Regions from separate parts of the Pseudomonas tritici genome, predicted to be linked through region 3. Evidence: riboswitches for the same ligand, from Rfam matches in the RefSeq annotation. Region 3 holds a riboswitch; each other region holds the start of a gene.

Region 1 (6,784 bases), 1.7 Mb from region 3:
CGCCAGCCACGGCCACCGGAGTTAAAACGTTGCTCGATGCGCCCGGCGAAATTGCCGAATGCCACCAGCGGATGCCAGCGCCTGGGTTCGCCCAGCAGCGCATCCAGCGCCACTGCAGCGACGCACAGCAAGGCCACACTCATTGACTCACTCCCCACACATTCTCATACAACATGTCACTCAGCGGCCGAGGCTCGGTCCAGCCTTCGAGTTGCAACATCGGTGCCGGGTAGAACTCGGTTACCGGCCCCAGGCACAACACGGCCAGGGGTTTCGCGCCGGGCGGCAAACCGAGCAGATCGGCCAGGGCCTGGGGTTCGAACAGCGAAACCCAGCCCATGCCGAGGCCTTCGACGCGAGCCGCCAGCCACAGATTCTGGATGGCACAGGCCAGCGAGGCCATGTCCATTTCCGGCAAGGTACGACGGCCGAAGATGTGCCGCTCACGGTCATCCATCAGCGCCGCCACCAGCACTTCGGCGCAGTCGTGGATGCCTTCGACCTTGAGCTTCATGAACGCGTCGGAGCGCTCGCCCAGGGCTTCGGCGGTGCGTACGCGCTCCTCTTCTACTAACTGCTGAATCTGCCCACGCAGTTGGCGATCGCTGATGCGGATGAAGCGCCAGGGCTGCATCAGGCCGACGCTGGGGGCCTGGTGCGCGGCCTGGAGCAGACGGTGCAGCAATTCGGGGGCGACAGCGCCGCCGCTGAAGTGGCGCATGTCACGGCGTTCGGCGATGGCGCGGTAGACGGCGTCGCGGTCGGCCTGGGGGAAGGCGTTGTCCGTCATGGCCTCTTCGCGGGCAAGTCGAATCGTCGCACCGCCCCTCCCACATTTTGATCTGTGAACACTGTCGATGTGGGAGCTGGCTTGCCTGCGATAGCGACATCACGGTCTGGCGCAAACAGTGCGGCTACAGCGGCTGGATTCGACGGGAAATAAAAATGCACGTAAGAAGCCGTCATCCGCCCCTGACGGTAAACCGCCTCAGCCCCGCGCCCACCATTGGGGCTCACCCCCCTGGCAATCGGCTGCCAGTCGGTGCTGGTCAGCGAATGGTGATAGGTGTGACCACGCAGTGTGCCTTCCGGCAACTCGACGCTTTGCAGCGCCAGGGCCGCCAGTTTCTTTTGCATCACCGCATCGCCCTGCAACAGGCCCACCAGTTCGGCGCGGGTGCCGTCGACATCGGTGAGCGAGTCCAGCAGGTAGAGCATGCCGCCGCATTCGGCGAGCAAGGGTTTGCCGGCCGCATGGTGAGCGCGGATCGCGTCGAGCATTGGGGCGTTTTCCGACAGCGCCTGGTGGTGCAGTTCCGGGTAACCGCCGGGCAGGTAGAGGCTGTCGGCATGAGGCAATGCGCGATCGTGAATGGGCGAGAAAAACTTCAGCTCGGCGCCCATGGCCCGCAGCAGATCAAGACTGGCGCCGTAGGTAAAAGCGAAGGCTTCGTCGCGGGCCACCGCAATACGCACACCCTTGAGCAGTGGCTCGGCCTCGATCACTTCCGGTGCAGCAAAGGTCACCGGCGGCGGCAAGGCCACTTCGCAACTGCTGCCCAAGGCTTGGGCGGCGGCGTCAAGGCGCACATCAAGGTCATTCAGTTCGCTGGCTTGCACCAGGCCCAGGTGACGGCTAGGCAGCTCTATACCGGTCTCGCGGGACAACGCGCCGTACCAGCGCAGGCCTTCGGTGAGGCTGCCTTCCAGCAATTGCGCATGACGCAGCGTGCCAACGCGGTTGGCCAGCACCCCGGCGAACGGCAAGTCCGGCTGATAACGCGCCAGGCCCAGGGCCAAGGCGCCAAAGGTCTGGGCCATGGCCGTGCCGTCAATAACGCCCAGTACCGGCACGCCGAAGTGTCGCGCCAGGTCGGCGCTGGAAGGGGTGCCGTCAAATAAGCCCATCACGCCTTCGATCAGGATCAAGTCGGCCTCGCCCGCTGCTTCCCACAGCAGGCGGCGACTTTCCTGCTCGCCCACCATCCACATGTCCAATTGATACACCGGCGCACCGCTGGCGCGCTCGTGGATCATCGGGTCGAGGAAATCCGGGCCGCATTTGAACACGCGCACCTTGCGACCCAGGTTGCGGTGCAATCGGGCCAGCGCGGCGGTGACGGTGGTTTTGCCCTGGCCGGACGCCGGTGCGGCGATCAATACGGCCGGGCAATGACGGGGCTGATTCAAAGTTCGACGCCCTTCTGTGCCTTGATACCGGCCTGGAACGCGTGCTTGAGCATGCCCATTTCGGTGACGGTGTCACCCATTTCGATCAACTCAGGCTTGGCGCCACGGCCGGTGACCACCACGTGCTGCATCGGCGGGCGGGCCTGCAAGTCACTGAGCACCTGGTCCAGTTCGAGGTAGCCGTGCTTGAGGGCGATGTTCAGCTCATCCAGCACGACCATGCCGATGCTCGGGTCTTGCAGCAGTTCGCGGGACACCGCCCAGGCGGCTTCGGCCGCGGCGATGTCACGTTGGCGATCCTGGGTTTCCCAGGTGAAGCCTTCGCCCATGACGTGGAAACGTACTTGCTCGGGGAATCGGCGGAAGAACAACTCTTCACCGGTGCTGTGACGCCCCTTGATGAACTGCACCACGCCGCACTGCATGCCGTGGCCCATGGCCCGGGCCAGCATGCCGAACGCGGAGCTGCTCTTGCCTTTGCCGTTGCCGGTGAGCACCAGCAGCAAGCCGCACTCGTTGGGGGAATTGGCAATGCGTTCGTCGATCACGGCTTTTTTGCGCAGCATGCGCGCCAGGTGGCGTTCGTCGCGGTCGGGGGAATCGGTCATGACAGCTCTCCGTTGGGGCTGGACAAAAACGGCGGGCAGGAAAAAAGAAAAACAGACAGCCAAGCATCGCCCACCGTGATGCTGTTGGATGTAACAGGCCGGTCTCCGGGCTCATGAGTGGCGCCGTTGCCCTCGTATAGAGAGCGCGCAGGCCAACGCTACGCCTTCCCATATCGCTGGCGATACAGTGGCAAAAGGCAGCGTCTTGACTCATTTACCGTTGCGGGGGCAGCGCCGGAATCGCGGCAGCACTGTGTACAAGTGCGCTCACTCACCGGCTTCCCTGTTTCACTCGGTCGACCCATTGGTCACAGAGCACCTGGAACAAGCCGCGAAGGTTAGTGGGTTGGGGGTGGAGCGTCAATGAAAGCTGACCTTGCACTTGAACCATCGCACCGCCGACCTCCTCTACCCTTACAGGTATTAAGGAGAACACCATGCATAAAACAAGACTTGCCCTACTCATCCTGGTCGCCGGCACCCTCGCCGCCTGCGGTGAAAGCTCCACCCTCCAGGTCTCCGACGGTACCGGGCCTTCGCCCAAGTTGCCGGAACCGAACAAAACCCTGATCCCCACCGTCAATATCGCCCCCGCCATCGGTTGGCCCGAGGGCGTGAAGCCAACGGCCGCCGCCGGTACCCAGGTTGCGGCGTTTGCCGAAGGCCTGGACCATCCGCGCTGGCTGTATGTGCTACCAAATGGCGATGTGCTGGTAGCGGAAACCAACGCGCCGCCCAAGCCGGATGACTCCAAGGGCGTTCGTGGCTGGGTCATGGAGAAAGTCATGGGCCGCGCTGGCGCCGGGGTGCCGAGCCCGAATCGCATCACGCTACTGCGTGACGCCGACCACGACGGCGTCGCAGAGACGCGCACGGTATTCCTGGAGAATCTCAATTCGCCGTTTGGCATGACACTGGTCGGCAACGACCTGTACGTCGCTGACTCGGACAAGCTGCTGCGTTTCCCCTATCAACCGGGTGACACTGCGATCAAGCAAGCCGGCACCAACGTCGTCGACCTGCCGGGCGGGCCTCTGAACCACCACTGGACGAAAAACGTGGTGGCCAGCAAGGACGGCACCAAGCTGTACGTGAGCGTGGGTTCCAATAGCAACGTCGGTGAAAACGGCCTGCAAGCGGAAGAAGGCCGGGCGGCGATCTGGGAAGTCGATCGCGCCAGCGGCGAGCACCGCATCTTCGCCTCCGGCCTGCGCAACCCGAACGGTATGGCGTGGGAGCCGCAGAGCGGTAAGTTGTGGACGGCAGTCAACGAGCGTGACGAAATCGGCAGCGACCTGGTGCCGGACTACATCACCTCGGTCAAGGATGGCGGCTTCTATGGCTGGCCGTTCAGCTACTACGGGCAGCATGTGGATGTGCGGGTCAATCCGCAGAATTTGGACTTGGTGGCCAAGGCGATCGCGCCGGATTACGCGGTAGGCCCGCACACCGCATCCCTGGGGCTGACGTTTGCCGAGGGCAGCAAACTCCCTGCGCAGTTCAGTAACGGCGCGTTTATCGGCCAGCATGGTTCGTGGAATCGCAAGCCGCACAGTGGCTACAAGGTGATCTTCGTGCCGTTCGAGGGTGGGCAGCCTAAAGGGCCGCCGGTGGACGTGCTGACGGGGTTCCTCGATAAGGACGAGAAAGCCATGGGCCGCCCGGTGGGCGTGGTGATTGACCAGCAGGGGGATTTGCTGGTGGCCGATGATGTGGGGAATAAGGTATGGCGGGTGTCGGCCGCTAGATAGCGGAGCAGCAAGCCTCACGCTTGAAGCTGCAAGCAGGCATTGCGCCTTTTTGCAGCTGACAGCTCGTAGCTGCCGCTAGGGATTACGCGCCAGATTCGCCGGCAACACACGCTTGGCACTCAGGTACGCATTCTGCCAATACGCCTTGGACAAGGTATCCAGCTTCACCGTACCGCCCGTTTGCGGCGCGTGCACAAAGCGCCCTTCCCCCACGTAGATCCCGGCGTGGCTGACCTGTGAACCACCACCGGTGGCGAAGAACAGCAGGTCGCCGGTCTGCAGGTTCTGCTCGCTGACGTCCTGGGCGCGCATTACGATCAGTTCACGCGTAGTACGCGGCAATGAGATGCCGGCAGCGTCGCGAAACACAAAACCAATCAAACCGCTGCAATCAAACCCGGAGTCCGGCGTGTTGCCGCCCCAACGATAAGGCGTGCCGACCAGACCCAGCGCGCGGAAGAGCACATCTTCAGCCGCAGGCGAGAAATTCTGGGTGGAATAGTTGAACACCGGCTTAGGCTTCACCGCGACAGGCGCGGGCGGCGGTGGGCGGCTTGCACAGGCGCTGAGCAGCGCGGCGCAAACAATAAGAATCAGGCGGGCCGAGGTCGACATGTGCAGAACAATCCTGGTCTGGATGCGGCTTTTCGCTGCCGAACGCTGAAAACCAGAACGCGCAAGCAAAGCTCGCGCGAACGGATTACAACAATGTCCAGGGATTCTAGCGCTTACACGTCAAACTTCAAGTATCACTTTAAGTTTACTTGCTAGCGGTAACCGTCGTCGGGGCCATGGCGAGTGCGCGCTTGGCTTCGATGAAGGTTTTGCTCCAGTAGCTATCACCCAGGTTGTCGACTCGAACACCGCCACTGCGACGGCTGCTGGAGTGGATAAACTGGTTATCGCCCAAGTAGATACCGGCATGGCTGACGCGACCACGACCTGCCGTACTAAAGAAAAGCAGATCACCGGGCTTGAGGTTGTTTCGCGCGACCAACGGTGCATTCACGTTGATCATTTCGCGAGTGGAGCGTGGCAGGTTCATGCCCGCTTCTTCACGAAACAGGTAGCCGATGAAACCGCTGCAGTCGAAACCGGCTTCGGAAGTACCGCCGAAACGGTAACGGGTACCGATCAGGGACATGCCGCGTTCGAGGATGCTGTCGGCGAGAACTGGAAGCTGGTAAGGCTTGCTGCCGGAGAAATTGGCCAATTCTTTTTCAGTTGCCAGCTCTTCTTCGTAAACAGAAGCAGACTGTGCAGCAACAAATTTGGCCTGGTTTTGAACCTGTGGTTTTTGCTGTTCTGCCACCTGTTGAGGGTGGGAGGCGCAACCAAACAACAGGGTAACGAGTGCGAGAGGCACGAGGGGTGCGAAGCGATTTAGCATGGGCACGACCGTGGCTGGTATGTAAAGAAGCCGAGACTATGCCTTCTATCACATCGATTTGCAAATTCAATCGTGGTCTATGTGACTTCCCGATTGGACTATGCCATCTAAGCCGTAATTCCATTTATCGATTGAAATGCGTGACCAATACGGTTCAAACGCAGGTTTTCTGGCGCCTGAAAATTGCCGAACCCCGTCAATTCAATGGGTTACCAGCCCAACGTTTCTTTCAGGAAAGGGATCGTCAATTTTCGTTGAGCCTGCAAGGAAGCCTGATCGAGTTGCTCGAGCAAATCGAATAAGGCGCTCATGCTGCGTGTGCCACGGGTAAGGATGAAATGCCCCACCTCGTCGGTGAGATGCAGGCCGCGACGCGACGCGCGCAATTGCAAGGCGCGCAGTTTGTCCTCGTCGGACAGCGGGCGCATCTGGAAGATCAGCGCCAGGGTCAGACGCGACTTGAGGTCAGCCAGCTTGATCGGAAGTTCACGTGGGGAAGTCGAGGCGGCAATCAATAAACGCCGACCGCTGTCACGCAGGCGGTTGAACAGGTGAAACAGCGCCTCTTCCCAGTCTGCCTTGCCGGCGATCGCTTGCAGATCGTCCAGGCACACCAGCTCGTATTGCTCGAGGTGGTCGAAGATGCCGATGCCACGGTCCATCAACTCAGCCAGGGGCAGGTAAACCGCTGGCTCGCCCATCTGCTCGAAACGCAGGCACGCGGCCTGCAACAGGTGAGTACGCCCTACGCCGTGCTTGCCCCACAGATAGATCAGGCTTTCGGTCCACCCGGCGTCGGCTTCGCAGAGCCGCTCGACATAGCCGAGTGCAGCGGCATTGGCGCC
Region 2 (6,784 bases), 1.4 Mb from region 3:
GCCAAGCGCCTGATCATCGAGGCCGGCGTGGTGGAAACATTCACCGTCAAATTCCTGGAGGCCAGCCGCGCCTTGGCGATGGGCGACCCCACCTCAGCCGCCACTTATATTGGCCCGATGGCCCGCTTTGACTTGCGCGACGAGCTGCACGGCCAGGTCCAGGCCACCCTGGAAGAAGGCGCAACCCTATTGCTGGGCGGTCACAAAGTACCCGGCGCCGGCAACTTCTACGAACCGACCGTACTGGCTGACGTCACCGACCAGATGACCTCGTTCAAGCAGGAACTGTTCGGCCCCGTGGCCTCGATCATCACCGCCCGCGACGCCGACCACGCCGTGGCCCTGGCCAATGACAGCGAGTTCGGCCTCACCGCCAGCATCTTCACCACCGACCCGGCGAAGGCACGCGATATCGCCAACCAGTTGGAAACCGGCGGGATCTTCGTCAACGCCTTCAGCGTTTCCGACCCTCGGGTGGCGTTCGGCGGCGTGAAAAAAAGTGGGTTCGGCCGCGAATTGTCGCACTTCGGCGTACGCGAATTCTGCAACGCGCAAACCGTGTGGCTGGACCGCAAATAAGCCGAGCACTCCCTGTGGCGAAGGCGCTTGCTCCCGCTGGACTGCGCAGCAGACCTAAAACGGCCTCAACACCGAATATGCCTGCGCACGCACTGCACCAGCCCGTCCAGTGCCTGGGACTTCACCGGCGCCAGCACGCACACCGTGTGCTCGCGCTGGCCCTCTGTCACGGTCAGGGTGTAATGCACCTGGCCTGGCTTCCCGGACTCCGGAACGGTGCTCTGCGGCAACTGAAAAAAGTCTGAAGCCGCGATCAGTTGCCGCAACTCCTGCTGATCCTGCTCAGGCAGAGCGTCCAGCTTTACCGTACGAGGCTGGGCCAAGCCGGGAAAAAACGCCGGTCCGCCGTTTTCCTTGATCGAAATCTGCATGGTTGTTCCTCACGTCAGACCGAAATGCCGACCGCTTTCCAACCTTCCTTGACCGCCTTCTGCTCATCCTTGTTCGCGCCGTAGAGTCGGCCGGCAATATCGTAGGTGATGCGCGCAAAGCGCAGAAACCCCGAGTTGGGCCGCAGCCGCGCATCGCGCAACGCGTCATACCAGATACGCCCGGCGCGCTCCCAGGCGAACCCGCCCAACTTCGTCGCCACTTGGTAGAACGCATGGTTGGGGATGCCGGAATTGATATGCACCCCACCATTGTCCTCGTAGGTCTGCACAAAATCATCCATGTGCCCAGGCTGAGGGTCCTTGCCCAGCAGTTCGTCGTCAAACGCGGTACCGGGGGCTTTCATCGAGCGCAGGGCGGTGCCTTTGATCTTTGGCGTAAACAGCCCCTTGCCGATCAGCCAGTCGGCGTCTTGTGCCGATTGCTGCAGTGCATATTGCTTGATCAGTGAGCCGAACACGTCCGACAGCGACTCGTTCAACGCGCCGGACTGATTGAAGTACATCAGCTTGGCCTCATCCTCGGTGACGCCATGGGCCAACTCATGGCCAATCACGTCGAGCGCCACTGTGAAGCGATTGAACAACTGCTCATCGCCATCACCAAACACCATCTGGGCCGAGTTCCAGAACGCATTGTTGTAGTTCTGGCCAAAATGAACGGTCGCGTCCAATGCCATGCCGGCATCATCGATGGAGTTGCGGTCGAAGACCTGCTCGAAAAAATCAAAGGTGGCGCCCAAGCCATCGTAGGCCTCGTCCACCGCCGCATCACCGCTGGCGGGCTGCCCTTCGCCACGGACCAGCGTTCCCGGCAGGCTGTCGGTGCCCTCGGCGCTGTAGATCGAACGCCGCTTGCCTGCGCCCATGGCCAGGGCCATGTGAGCGGGCCCTTTGGCGGGCACCGCGACCATACGCAGCGAGCGAAACGTGCTGTCTTTGGCGCGGGTGCGCAACGCGATTTCCCGCTGCGCTTTATCACCGTTGCGGGCGATCTGGTCGAGCATGTAGGGCGGGATCAGGCAGAAAATCGGATTGCGATGCTGCTGGCGAACACACATTGGCTGGCTCCATTTGGCATGTGACAACGTCCGGGTATCGACTCAGGATAGCCCCCTGGGATCAACGCGTGTCATCAATTGTCATTAACCTATGTTGCAGTCGTGTTTATCCAAGGAGGACTGACCGATGCCCGCACGCAAAACCAAAATCGACCTTTCGTACCGCCCACGGCTCGCCGACCTGCGCCCGCTGCTCGCGCCGAGCCCCACTCTGCTGGAGGCCAGGGCGGCGACGCCACGCGTCACTGCGGCCAAGGATTTCAAGGACCGGAGCGGCTACGCCGAGGATTTTCTCGGCAGCTTCGTGGTGCCCTGGCCCACCGTTGAGGACGCGATTGCGGATGATGTACAGACGCTGAAAGAGGGCGGCGACCGCCTGGACTACACGCACTTCTCGGTGACGATGTCACGCTCAAGGCGCCTCGCGCTGTACGTGGGCGCCAATATCGACGGGGGGCTGCATGTGGACGTTGCCCGTAGCAACGACATCTGGGCCTACGATGGCCGCCTGCCCATCGACGCGCAGGTGGGCGAAGACCTCTACGCCAGCAATGGCCTTGATCGCGGCCACCTGGTACGCCGACAGGACCCCAATTGGGGCGACGAGGCAAAAATCGCCAACTTCGACACATTCCACTTCACCAACTGCTCGCCGCAGATGAATGGGTTCAACCAGAAGACCTGGCTGGAGCTCGAAGACTATATTCTCGATAACACCCAACGCTGGAAAGCCCGCGCCACCATGTTTACCGGGCCGGTGTTTGCCGACGACGACCGAGTGTACCGGGGCGTTAAAATCCCCAAGGCCTTCTGGAAAGTCGTCGCCTACCTCGGTGACGACGGCAAGCCTCGCGCGAGTGCCTACATGATTGACCAGAACCGCGAATTGGGCCAGCTCGAGCTGGTGTTTGGCCAGCTCAGGACCTACCAACGCAGTGTGGTCCAGATAGAACGGCTGACCGGCCTCCGTTTTGCCAACCTCGCCGACTACGACGGCTTCAGCAACGAAGAACGCGCCACCGGCACGCGGATTGAAGCGCTGATACAAGGTCCGGAAGACATTCGTCTCTGACCGAACGGACGACGTACATCAAGTGTGGGAGCTGGCTTGCCTGCGAAGACGGCGGCACAGGTATCTACATATTTTCAATGTGAAAGTGCGTAGCAGCTGTCGAGCCCTGGCGAGGCTGCGTTTGCGGTCTGTCTGACACACCGCTGACGCAGCCTCGCCAGGGCTCGACAGCTGCTACGCAGAGCGCTCGCTCAAGATGTGTAGATACTTCTGGCTATCGCAGCGGTTCGACAAGCCAACACCCACATTTTGATCTGCGGTGATTGGCCGACTCCGTCCAACATCGGCCTAGACGCGGAACAACAGCGCCAGTTTGCCCAGACGGCTCTAAGTGCGAGTAGTCATTGCGCATTGATGTAATGAAATTGCGCCTGGGTCTTTTCAACGGCCGCACGCACTGTGTCTCTTTGTGCATCGGTGCCCGAGTAGTAAATCTGCATCCCGTTCAAATCCTGCCCTTCGACCGCTTTGCTGATCACAGCAACGTCAACTGGGCTGCCGGCGCCGATAATCAAAAAGAACACATCGCCCATGCGTTTTGCATTCAGCAATTCGCCCCTGAGGTGGGCGGCGTTCTGATCACTGGCCATGGCAATCGCCAGCGTATCGCCAAACAAACCGGTTTTGGGGATGCTCATCGTGTGCAAACGGAGCTTGTCCGAGCCGGCGGGCATCGACTTGACGTACGCGGTGGCGGCCTCGTCAAGAATCTGCTTTTCAGATTTGCCCTGCGTGGCGCAACCGGCGAGCGTGGCGATAAGGGCGAGGACGATTAATGATTTCACTGTGCTTTCCTTGTGTGAAGACTATCCATGGGATGCGCATCATAGGATGACGAACTCCGCGAGAGCTACCACCGTGTTCACGCCTCGAGTATTTGGAGCTCCCGCTAAGGTGCCTGATCGACTACCATACCGCGCCGGTTCCCAAACGGGACTAATAGGGAATCCGAAGCGCGCTACACCCGCGCCAATCGGAACTGCCCCCGCAACTGTAGGTGCTGAGCCTGCTCCTTAATGCCACTGGATCACGTCCGGGAAGGCTGGAGCGTGGCGACGACGCATCAGTCAGGAGACCTGCCGGCTTAAGCTCAATCACTAACCGGCGGGGTGTCCGGGAAGGACACGCTTGCCTGTCTCCACCACAGTGCCCAAGGGTGTGTTTCCGAACCGTACCTCCCCAGTTCCACGTACGGTTCACTCGGAGATTGCCCCATGCTGCCACGCGTCACCGCCCTGCTCGCCGGCGTCAGCTTCTGTGCCCTGGCCCAAGCCGCGCCCACCCACTACCCACTGACCGTGGAAAACTGCGGCAGCCGCCTGACCTTCCAGCAGGCTCCCGCGCGCAGCGTGACGATTGGCCAGGCGGCTACCGAGATGCTTTACGCGCTGGGCGTGGGCGATAAGGTGGTGGGCACTTCGTTGTGGTTCAACAGCGTATTGCCGCAGTTCAAGGCGCAGAACGACAGCATCGAGCGCCTGGCCAACAACGAGCCGAGCTTCGAAGCGGTGATCGCCAAGCGCCCGCAACTGGTAGCCGCCGAGCTGGAATGGGTGGTCGGGCCACAAGGCGTGGTCGGCACCCGCGAGCAATTCCATGAGCTGAAGATCCCTACCTACCTGCTGCCCTCCGACTGCGAAGGCAAAGACAACCTGGTGGGCGCAGATGGCACGCGGCTGGAGCCTTTCCGCATCGCGACGATCTATAAAAGCATCAGCCAACTGGCGCAGATTTTCGACGTACAGGACCGCGGCGAACAATTGAACGACGAACTCAAGGCGCGCCTGGCCAAGTCGGTCGCCACTGTGCAAAGCAAAGGCCTCAAGCACGCCAGCGCGTTGGTGTGGTTCTCCAGTTCCGAGATGGCCAGCGACCCGTACGTGGCCGGCCACAAAGGCATTCCCGAGTTCATGCTGCAAACCCTCGGCCTTTCCAACGTGGTGCAGTCCGATGAAGAGTGGCCCGCCGTCGGCTGGGAAACCATCGCCAAGGCCAACCCGACCTTTTTGATCATCGCACGCATGGACCGGCGCCGTTACCCGGCTGACGACCATGAAAAGAAACTGGCCTTTTTGCGCAGCGACCCGGTCACGCGCAACATGGACGCGGTGAAAAACAACCGCATCATCATCCTCGACGCCATGGCGCTGCAGGCCAGCATTCGTACGTTCGACGGCCTTGAACAACTGGCGGCCGCCATCGACGGCTACGACCTGCACAAATGACTGCCAGCCTGATCCGGACCCTAGTTGCCCTGGCCTTGCTACTGATCGCCCTGCTCGCCGGCGTGGCCATCGGTGAAACCGCCATCTCGCCGCAGGTCGTGCTCCAGGTACTCGCCAACAAACTGTGGGCGGCCGGCTATGTGCTGGACCCGATCGATGAGGGCGTGGTGTGGAACTACCGCCTCACGCGTGCCCTGGTAGCCGCCGCGTGCGGTGCGGGGCTGGCGACGTGCGGGGTGATCCTGCAGTCGTTATTGCGCAACCCATTGGCCGATCCGTACCTGCTGGGCATCAGCGCCGGCGCCTCGACTGGCGCGGTGCTGGTGGCGCTGATGGGCGTGGGCGGCGGGCTGATTTCGTTGTCGGCGGGTGCGTTTGTCGGCGCGGTGGCGGCGTTTGCCCTGGTGATTCTGCTGGCGCGCGCCAGCGGTTCGTCGAGCGGCACCGGCCAGATCATCCTCGCCGGCATTGCCGGATCGCAGCTGTTCAATGCGCTTACCGCGTTCCTGATCACCAAGTCGGCCAGCTCCGAACAGGCGCGCGGCATCATGTTCTGGCTGTTGGGCAACCTCAGCGGCGTGCGCTGGCCATCGGTGTGGTTGGCGGTGCCGATGGCGGTCGTGGGCTTGGCGGTGTGCCTGTGGCATCGTCGGGCGCTGGATGCGTTCACCTTTGGCAGTGACTCGGCGGCGTCCCTCGGTATCCCCGTGCGCCGCGTGCAGTTTGTGTTGGTGGGCTGCGCGGCACTGGTGACGGCGGTGATGGTGTCGATTGTCGGCGCCATCGGCTTTGTCGGGCTGGTGATCCCCCACGCCGTGCGTCTGTTGCTCGGCACCGGGCACTCACGCTTGCTGCCGGCCAGCGCGCTCGGCGGCGCGCTGTTTTTGATTGCAGCGGATGTGCTGTCGCGCACGCTGATCAAAGGCCAGGTGATTCCGGTCGGCGTGGTCACGGCGCTGGTCGGTGCGCCGGTGTTTGCGCTGATCCTCATTGGCCGGAGGAACGCGCGATGAGCGTTTTAAGCTGCACGGGGTTGGGCTTCAAGGTGCGTGAGGCTGAGTTATTACGCGATATTCACCTGGACGTGCAGCTGGGTGAAACCTTGGGGATTGTCGGGCCAAACGGTTCCGGTAAATCCACCTTGCTCAAACTGCTGGCAGGCTTGCGCGCGCCGGCATCTGGCGAAGTATTGTTGGGCGGCCAGCTTTTGGGCGACCTGTCCCGCCGCGCCATCGCACAGCAACTGGCCGTGGTTGAGCAACAGGCTGACACGGACGATGCCATCCGCGTGTTCGACGCCGTGGCGCTGGGCCGTACGCCGTGGTTGTCGGCGCTGAGCCCGTGGTCCAGCGAAGACGATGCCATCGTGAACCAGGCCTTGCATGACGTCGACGCCACTCACCTGAGCAAACGCGCCTGGCGCAGCCTCTCGGGCGGTGAACGCCAACGCGTGCACAT
Region 3 (6,784 bases):
GAATAACGCCACATAATCGGGACGTTACTGACGATATCGGGTGTATTTATCGGACCGCGGCTTTTGAGGAAAAAGTCAAAACGGCCGTTGCCCGTCAGATCGATAGCCAACCTCGACTCGTTGGTGTTGCGGTTGTAATGCAGAACGGCTTGACCCGGCTCACCCGACAGCCGCTTTACAAACGTTAACGCGGTAATACCGGCGTTTTTCAACAAGACCGAAATGTCGATTTTGTCGGTGCCACTCACAAAGTCCATGATCTGGTCAGGGCGTTCCAGTGTGGAGTCGCTGACGTTGTCGTAGACAAAGGTATCTGCCCCCCCTCCCCCCCTGAGCCAATCAGCGCCCGCTCCCCCCTTGAGCATGTTGTCTGCATGATTACCGATGATCACATCATGGCCAGAACCGCCGATTGCGTTCTCCAGCGTAACGCCTTTGGCGATAGAAACATTCCCCCGCAAGCCTCCAACATCGGAATAGGATTCAGGGTTGAGGTTGATAGTCTGGTTTTGGCGATACTTGGAACAATCCAACGTATCGTTACCGCCACCGTCCCACACGCAGAAGAGTGCCGTATCATTGGGATTATTGAGTTGATAATAGTCTCGACCCGAATTGGAGTTAAAACCGTAAGTGGTGTCTGAATTGCGCGTCCTGTAATTGGCACCATACAAACGCTGGGCAGCAGCAATATCACCCATCAATGGAGCAGCAGAGTAATTTTCTTTATGGTTCTGACCACCTTCGTGAGCGTCGAAGTAGCTCATGACAGTATGACCACGAGTATCCTGCGCATAAACGGCACTGCGAGCGTAACTGGGAGAGGTAGAATTAGAAGCGTCATAGTCTGCGGGGTGCGCAAGACCCAACGTATGGCCTATTTCATGGGTTAGTGTATATCGGCCATGATTATGAAGTGCAGGAGAAGTATTGGTGCCATAGTGGGGATTGATGAACACTTTACCGTCTTGGCCTGGGTACTGGCCAAAAGCAACCGCGGGGCCCTCGTTGTTGGAAAAAGCCAAGCGTCCTTCGCCACGGCCGGTACGTTCTTCGAACGACACATTCGCCACATCGGCCCAAGATTGCATGGACAGTCTGGCTTGGTTTTTCTGTGTGGTATTGAACTCTCTATCCCCTCTCGTCAATTTGTTGAATGAAAAGGAGATTGCCGTGACACCATCACCGTTTCTGTCAGCCCATTTCACATTTTCTCGAGTGAGCTGCTGAGCAACTTGATCCACGGTAAAGATCGGTTTGGCAAAGTTCCGCCTTATATGCGGGTCGGCGCTGCGCAACGTGGGATCTGAGGAACCGGCTCGCTGAAGGCCGGCGGACGGATTATAGGAAGGCTGCTGGCTATTAGTTATTTTCAAAATCACCACCATATTTAATTATTCGACGGAGATAAACCTCGATCACAAGCACAATTTGGAAAAAATCACTCAACCCGTTCCTGAATAACCCGGCAATCTTTAAAATCTGGAAATACAATAACTGGCAACGATAACAATTTAACATTACTCCACGGCATCTGGCCGCCCCAATGGCCGACTGAAAAAAAAGCAAAATTCAACTTAAACTCAAATATCTACACAATATATTTTTAGATTTCAGCAACAGGATGAACAACAGGCGAAACTTATGAAACACATGGGAGGATAAGCCCCTGCATCAGCCCGCCAATAGAAACTCCGGCGTCAGACATTTTCACCTCTCGTGCCATCAAGGCGGCGCAGTCCTCATTTGACGGGAGCGTTCTCTCCATGCTCTCCTACACATCTTGTTTCGGGTGCCCTTCACAGGGTGAAACGGGAAACCGGTGCGCCATAGATCTATGGCAAGTCCGGTGCTGCCCCCGCAACGGTAAGCGAGCGAAGCGTCAAATCCACTGTGCTGTGCATGGGAAGGAGATGCTTATCAGGCTGGGCTCTTTCAAGAGCCGCCCCTCGCAAGCCCGGAGACCGGCCCGAAAAATCAGATAACAAACCCGCGGTGGGCGGGCGCTGTTCAGAACCCTGCGTGCCTGGCTCGCGGGGTTTTCATGCGCTCGTTTCACCCTGACACCTGAAAGGGACGCGCCATGTCGATCATCAGCAGCACTTCGCACTCCGCCAGCAGCACCTCCACCTTGAGCCAACGCCTGACCGCCGCAATCGGCGCGTCGATCCTGGGCGCGTGCCTGGTGTATTTCGCCGGTTTCTCGCACATCGAGGCGGTGCATAACGCTGCCCACGATACCCGCCACAGCGCCGCGTTCCCGTGCCACTGAGACCTGCCGACATGATCAAGCGTATTGCGCAAACTGCAGGTTTCACCGGTCTTCTGGCTGCCCTGCTGCTGACCCTGCTGCAAAGCTTCTGGGTCGCCCCATTAATTCTGCAGGCGGAAACCTTTGAAAAGGCCCCGGCCGCGACTGAAGTGGTGCATGAGCACGCAGCCGGTAATGCCGCGCACACCCACGACGCCGAAGCCTGGGAACCGGAAGACGGCTGGCAGCGCGTATTGTCTACCACCGGCGGTAATCTGGTGGTGGCTGTCGGTTTCGCGCTGATGCTCGCCGGCCTCTATACCCTGCGCGCACCCACCCGCACTGCCCAGGGCCTGCTTTGGGGTTTGGCCGGCTACGCGACCTTCGTGTTGGCGCCGACAATGGGCCTACCGCCTGAGCTGCCAGGCACTGCTGCCGCTGATCTCGCACAACGGCAGATCTGGTGGGTGGGCACCGCCGCCTCCACCGCTGCGGGCATAGCGCTGATCGTGTTCGGCCGCAATTGGCTGCTCAAAGCGCTGGGCGTAGCGATTCTGGTCGTGCCACACGTGATCGGCGCGCCGCAGCCGGAAGTGCATTCGATGCTAGCCCCCGAAGCCTTGGAAGCGCAGTTCAAGATTGCTTCGCAGTTGACCAATGTCGCCTTCTGGCTGGCGCTGGGCCTGATCAGCGCCTGGCTGTTCCGCCGCAATCGTGATGATCAATACTCAGCATGATTTTAGTGGTCGGCCTGGGGTGCCAGCGGGGTTGTGACGTTCACACCCTGCGGGCCCTGCTCGACAGCGCCCTCGCCGAGGGCGGTATCGAGCTTCAACGGATCACCGCGCTGGCCAGTATCGACCGCAAGCGCGATGAACCTGGCCTTCAAGCCCTGGCCGATCTGTTGAACTTGCCATTCCAGTGTTTCGATGCTGATCAGTTGGCGGGTTATGCAGAACAGCTGAGCCACAAATCCGCGATCGCGTTTGCCCATACGGGCTGCTACGGCATTGCCGAAAGCGCCGCCCTGGCCCTGGCTGAATACCTCGCCAACGCCCCTGCTCGCCTGTTGATTAGCCGCAAGCAAACCGCCCAGGCCACCTTCGCATTGGCTTGCGCCGGCTGAAAACCTGATAATCGCCCGTTCCGATCATGAGCGTTGTTCATGCTCGTGCGTTTTTCCATAGGATATTCCCATGACCGTCTACTTCATCGGCGCAGGCCCCGGCGACCCGGAATTGATCACCGTCAAAGGCCAGCGGCTGATCCGCAGTTGCCCGGTGATCATCTATGCCGGCTCGCTGGTGCCGACGGCAGTGCTCAAAGGCCACCAGGCAGAACAGTTGGTCAACAGTGCCGAATTGCACCTTGAACAGATTATCGACCTGATCAAGACCGCCCATGCGAAAGGCCAGGACGTGGCACGCGTGCATTCTGGCGACCCAAGCCTGTATGGAGCGATTGGCGAGCAGATCCGCCATTTGCGTGAGCTGGGCATTCCATTCCAGATCATTCCCGGCGTCACCGCAGTGGCGGCTTGTGCAGCGTTGTTGGAAACCGAGCTGACCCTGCCGGACATCGCCCAGAGTGTGATCCTGACCCGTTATGCGGATAAAACCAGCATGCCCGCTGGCGAGGACTTTGACAGCCTGGCGCGACATGGCACCACCATGGCGATCCATCTGGGGGTCAATCACTTGGAGAAAATCGTCGCGCAACTGCTGCCGCACTATGGCGCAGATTGCCCGATTGCCGTGGTGCACCGCGCGACGTGGCCGGACCAGGATTGGGTCGTTGGGACGCTGAGCGATATTGCCGGGAAGGTGGCCGAGAAGGGATTTCGGCGGACGGCGTTGATTGTGGTGGGTCGGGTGTTGGGCAGTGACGGTTTTAGTGAGTCTTCGCTGTATCGCGCAGGGCATGCGCATCTTTACCGATCTTAACAAGCCAAATTAAATTAAAGATACAACATATTGATTTATATGAATAAACACTATTAAAACTGTGGGAGCGGGCTTGCTCGCTCCCACAGTTGATTTGTTTTGTTAGATAGGCATCTCAAGACATTGAATTTAAACAATAAAAAAACGGCGCTCACGGGGCGCCGTTTTTTGTCCGCAGTGAACACCTTACTCAGTAGTAGGCGTTTTCTTTCTGCGTGTGGTCGGTCACGTCACGTACACCCTTGAGCTCTGGGACACGCTCCAGCAGGGTGCGCTCGATGCCTTCGCGCAGGGTCACGTCCGCCTGGCCGCAGCCTTGGCAGCCGCCGCCAAACTTGAGCACGGCAATGCCGTCATCCACCACGTCGATCAGACTGACCTGGCCGCCGTGGCTGGCCAGGCCCGGGTTGATCTCGGTTTGCAGGTAGTAGTTGATACGCTCGTTCACCGGGCTATCAGCGTTGACGTTCGGCACCTTGGCGTTCGGCGCCTTGATGGTCAGTTGGCCGCCCATGCGATCGGTGGCGTAGTCGACCACGGCGTCGTCGAGGAAGGCTTCGCTGAAGGCGTCGATGTACGCGGTGAAGCTTTTCAGCCCCAGGGCGGTGTCTTCAGGCTTCTCTTCCCCTGGCTTGCAGTAGGCAATGCAAGTCTCGGCGTATTGGGTGCCGGGTTGGGTGATAAAGACGCGAATACCGATACCTGGGGTGTTCTGCTTGGACAGCAGGTCAGCCAGGTAATCGTGGGCGGCGTCGGTAATGGTTATGGCAGTCATGGAAACTCCTCACAGGCTTGCCGGCAGTTTACGCCAAATTATTACAGAGGTACAAAGTCCTAGTATTTTTGTCGGGAAAGGACTGCGGGATCATCAATGCCGAACCAACGCTTGAGCGTGCGATAGGTCGACTTTTCCAGCCATTGATAGCTCGCAAAGGCGCAAAGCGCTGTTAATACAATGCAAACAGGCAGCATCGCATAGGGATCTATTCCCGTACGCTTGACCACCCACAGCCCAGCGCACAGAACCAGCACGTGGATCAGATACACCGAGTAAGAGCAGTCCCCCATCAGTTTCAACACGCGTGAGCCATGGAAGTAAGGCTCCAGTGCCACGCAACTGATGACCAGGATCGCGCTGGGCACGCCCCACTCCAATGCACGGGGCACATCCGCCCCGTGATAAAACATCACACACGCCACCACAATCCCCAGCAACGGCACCCACGCCCTGACCCGGCAAAGGCCGCGGCGATACAGCATGCCGATGACGATACCCATAAGAAACTCCAGGACAATATCATTGCTGTAAAAACCGTCGGCCAAGTCCAGGGCGGGACCGATGAGGTAGCACACCAGGTACAACAGCACGGCCACCACCCACAACCGATAGTCCCCACGAACCCACAAGGCGACGGCGAACAGGCCATAGAACAGCATCTCGAAGTTCAGGGTCCAGCCGACATCCAGCAGCGGATAGACGCCGTAGCCTGCCGGGTGTTGGGCAGGGATAAAGAGCAACGACAGGAGCACATGGCCCAGCGCGAGTTGAACATCGGGGAACATCGAGGGCACAGCCAGGGTGAGCAGGGCCAGCAGCAAGGTATAGAACCAATACGCCGGCGCGATCCGTGCCACGCGCATGAGCATGAAACGCCAAGGTGTCAGGGCTTTGTCTGCGGTCGCAAGGAAGATCACCAGGCCGCTGATGACAAAGAACACATCCACCCCTGCGCCGCCTTTTTCGACGAACAGGTACTCCAGCGCGTTGTGCACCTCAAAGTTGAAAAACAGCTGCATAAAGTGATGACCCACCACCAGCCACGCAGCCAAGGCGCGAAGAAACTGCACTGAAATCAACATCATCGGACTACCTTTTAGAACCCCGCACAGTAGATATCCGATTACTTCAACGCCCGCCTGGAGAGATGACTGGATCAGTGCCTGTAGTTATAGGTTCTCATAACGGTTCATGTCCAACACACCCTCTTCCACGGGCGCGACTTCGTGGAGGTACTGCGACAGATCGTGGAAGTACTGCCAGAACAACGGATGACTGCGCCGCACGCCCCAGCGGTCGACGATCTTTTCGAAACGATTGGCATCTTTGGCCCGCTCCATTTCAGCCACGAACTCGGGCACTTCCTGGGCGGGGATATTGAACATGAAGTTCGGGTAACTGCTGAGTACGCCGGGGTAAAGGGTCAAGGTGTCGAGTCCCGGCTGGTAGCGATAGGCTTCGCCCAGCAAAAACGCGACATTACTGTGGGCACGGTTGCGCAGCAGGCTGTAGATCTCGCGCTTGCCGCTGGCAGTTTGAATGCGCAACATCGTGGCTTCGGGCAATTGATCGATCACCTTGAGCCCGGCGGCCGGGCGTGAGGTCAAGCGGCTCAACGCCTGCTCCGCATCCTGCAAAACCGGATCAATACCGCTGCGCGAGCAATACGCACTCACACATCGGTTAAACGGGTCCGGGCTGGCGTTCAAGCTGGCATAACGGGTCAACAACTGGTTGGCAAAGTCGCGCTTCGGGTCGTTTTCGTTCAGGTGCAAACCCGTGGGCTTGTCATCATCAATGGCCTCATAGTCC

The links. Region 3 has a riboswitch for cobalamin ahead of HU722_RS13195 (CbtB domain-containing protein). Riboswitches for the same ligand answer to the same signal wherever they lie in the genome.
Positions count from the first base shown of each region.
Region 1: another riboswitch for cobalamin. It lies ahead of cobO (cob(I)yrinic acid a,c-diamide adenosyltransferase); the one in region 3 lies ahead of HU722_RS13195 (CbtB domain-containing protein).
Region 2: another riboswitch for cobalamin. It lies ahead of HU722_RS19570 (ABC transporter substrate-binding protein); the one in region 3 lies ahead of HU722_RS13195 (CbtB domain-containing protein).

Region 1 is NZ_CP077084.1:4,661,531-4,668,314, forward strand. It holds gene cbiB (adenosylcobinamide-phosphate synthase CbiB) at 1-143, opposite strand, end outside; gene bluB (5,6-dimethylbenzimidazole synthase) at 140-790, opposite strand; gene HU722_RS21115 (cobyrinic acid a,c-diamide synthase CobB) at 787-2,190, opposite strand; gene cobO (cob(I)yrinic acid a,c-diamide adenosyltransferase) at 2,187-2,798, opposite strand; cobalamin riboswitch at 2,878-3,136, opposite strand; gene HU722_RS21125 (PQQ-dependent sugar dehydrogenase) at 3,236-4,549, shown strand; gene HU722_RS21130 (C40 family peptidase) at 4,625-5,164, opposite strand; gene HU722_RS21135 (C40 family peptidase) at 5,310-5,939, opposite strand; gene hda (DnaA regulatory inactivator Hda) at 6,149-6,784, opposite strand, start outside.
Region 2 is NZ_CP077084.1:4,319,332-4,326,115, forward strand. It holds gene HU722_RS19545 (aldehyde dehydrogenase family protein) at 1-579, shown strand, start outside; gene HU722_RS19550 (protealysin inhibitor emfourin) at 645-950, opposite strand; gene HU722_RS19555 (M4 family metallopeptidase) at 965-2,029, opposite strand; gene HU722_RS19560 (DNA/RNA non-specific endonuclease) at 2,157-3,101, shown strand; gene HU722_RS19565 (hypothetical protein) at 3,443-3,886, opposite strand; cobalamin riboswitch at 4,005-4,199, shown strand; gene HU722_RS19570 (ABC transporter substrate-binding protein) at 4,316-5,326, shown strand; gene HU722_RS19575 (FecCD family ABC transporter permease) at 5,323-6,339, shown strand; gene HU722_RS19580 (ABC transporter ATP-binding protein) at 6,336-6,784, shown strand, end outside.
Region 3 is NZ_CP077084.1:2,957,026-2,963,809, reverse strand. It holds gene HU722_RS13200 (M10 family metallopeptidase C-terminal domain-containing protein) at 1-1,388, opposite strand, end outside; cobalamin riboswitch at 1,774-1,987, shown strand; gene HU722_RS13195 (CbtB domain-containing protein) at 2,084-2,272, shown strand; gene HU722_RS13190 (CbtA family protein) at 2,284-2,988, shown strand; gene HU722_RS13185 (cobalamin biosynthesis protein) at 2,985-3,377, shown strand; gene cobM (precorrin-4 C(11)-methyltransferase) at 3,448-4,194, shown strand; gene nfuA (Fe-S biogenesis protein NfuA) at 4,385-4,969, opposite strand; gene HU722_RS13170 (acyltransferase family protein) at 5,029-6,054, opposite strand; gene HU722_RS13165 (fatty acid cis/trans isomerase) at 6,142-6,784, opposite strand, start outside.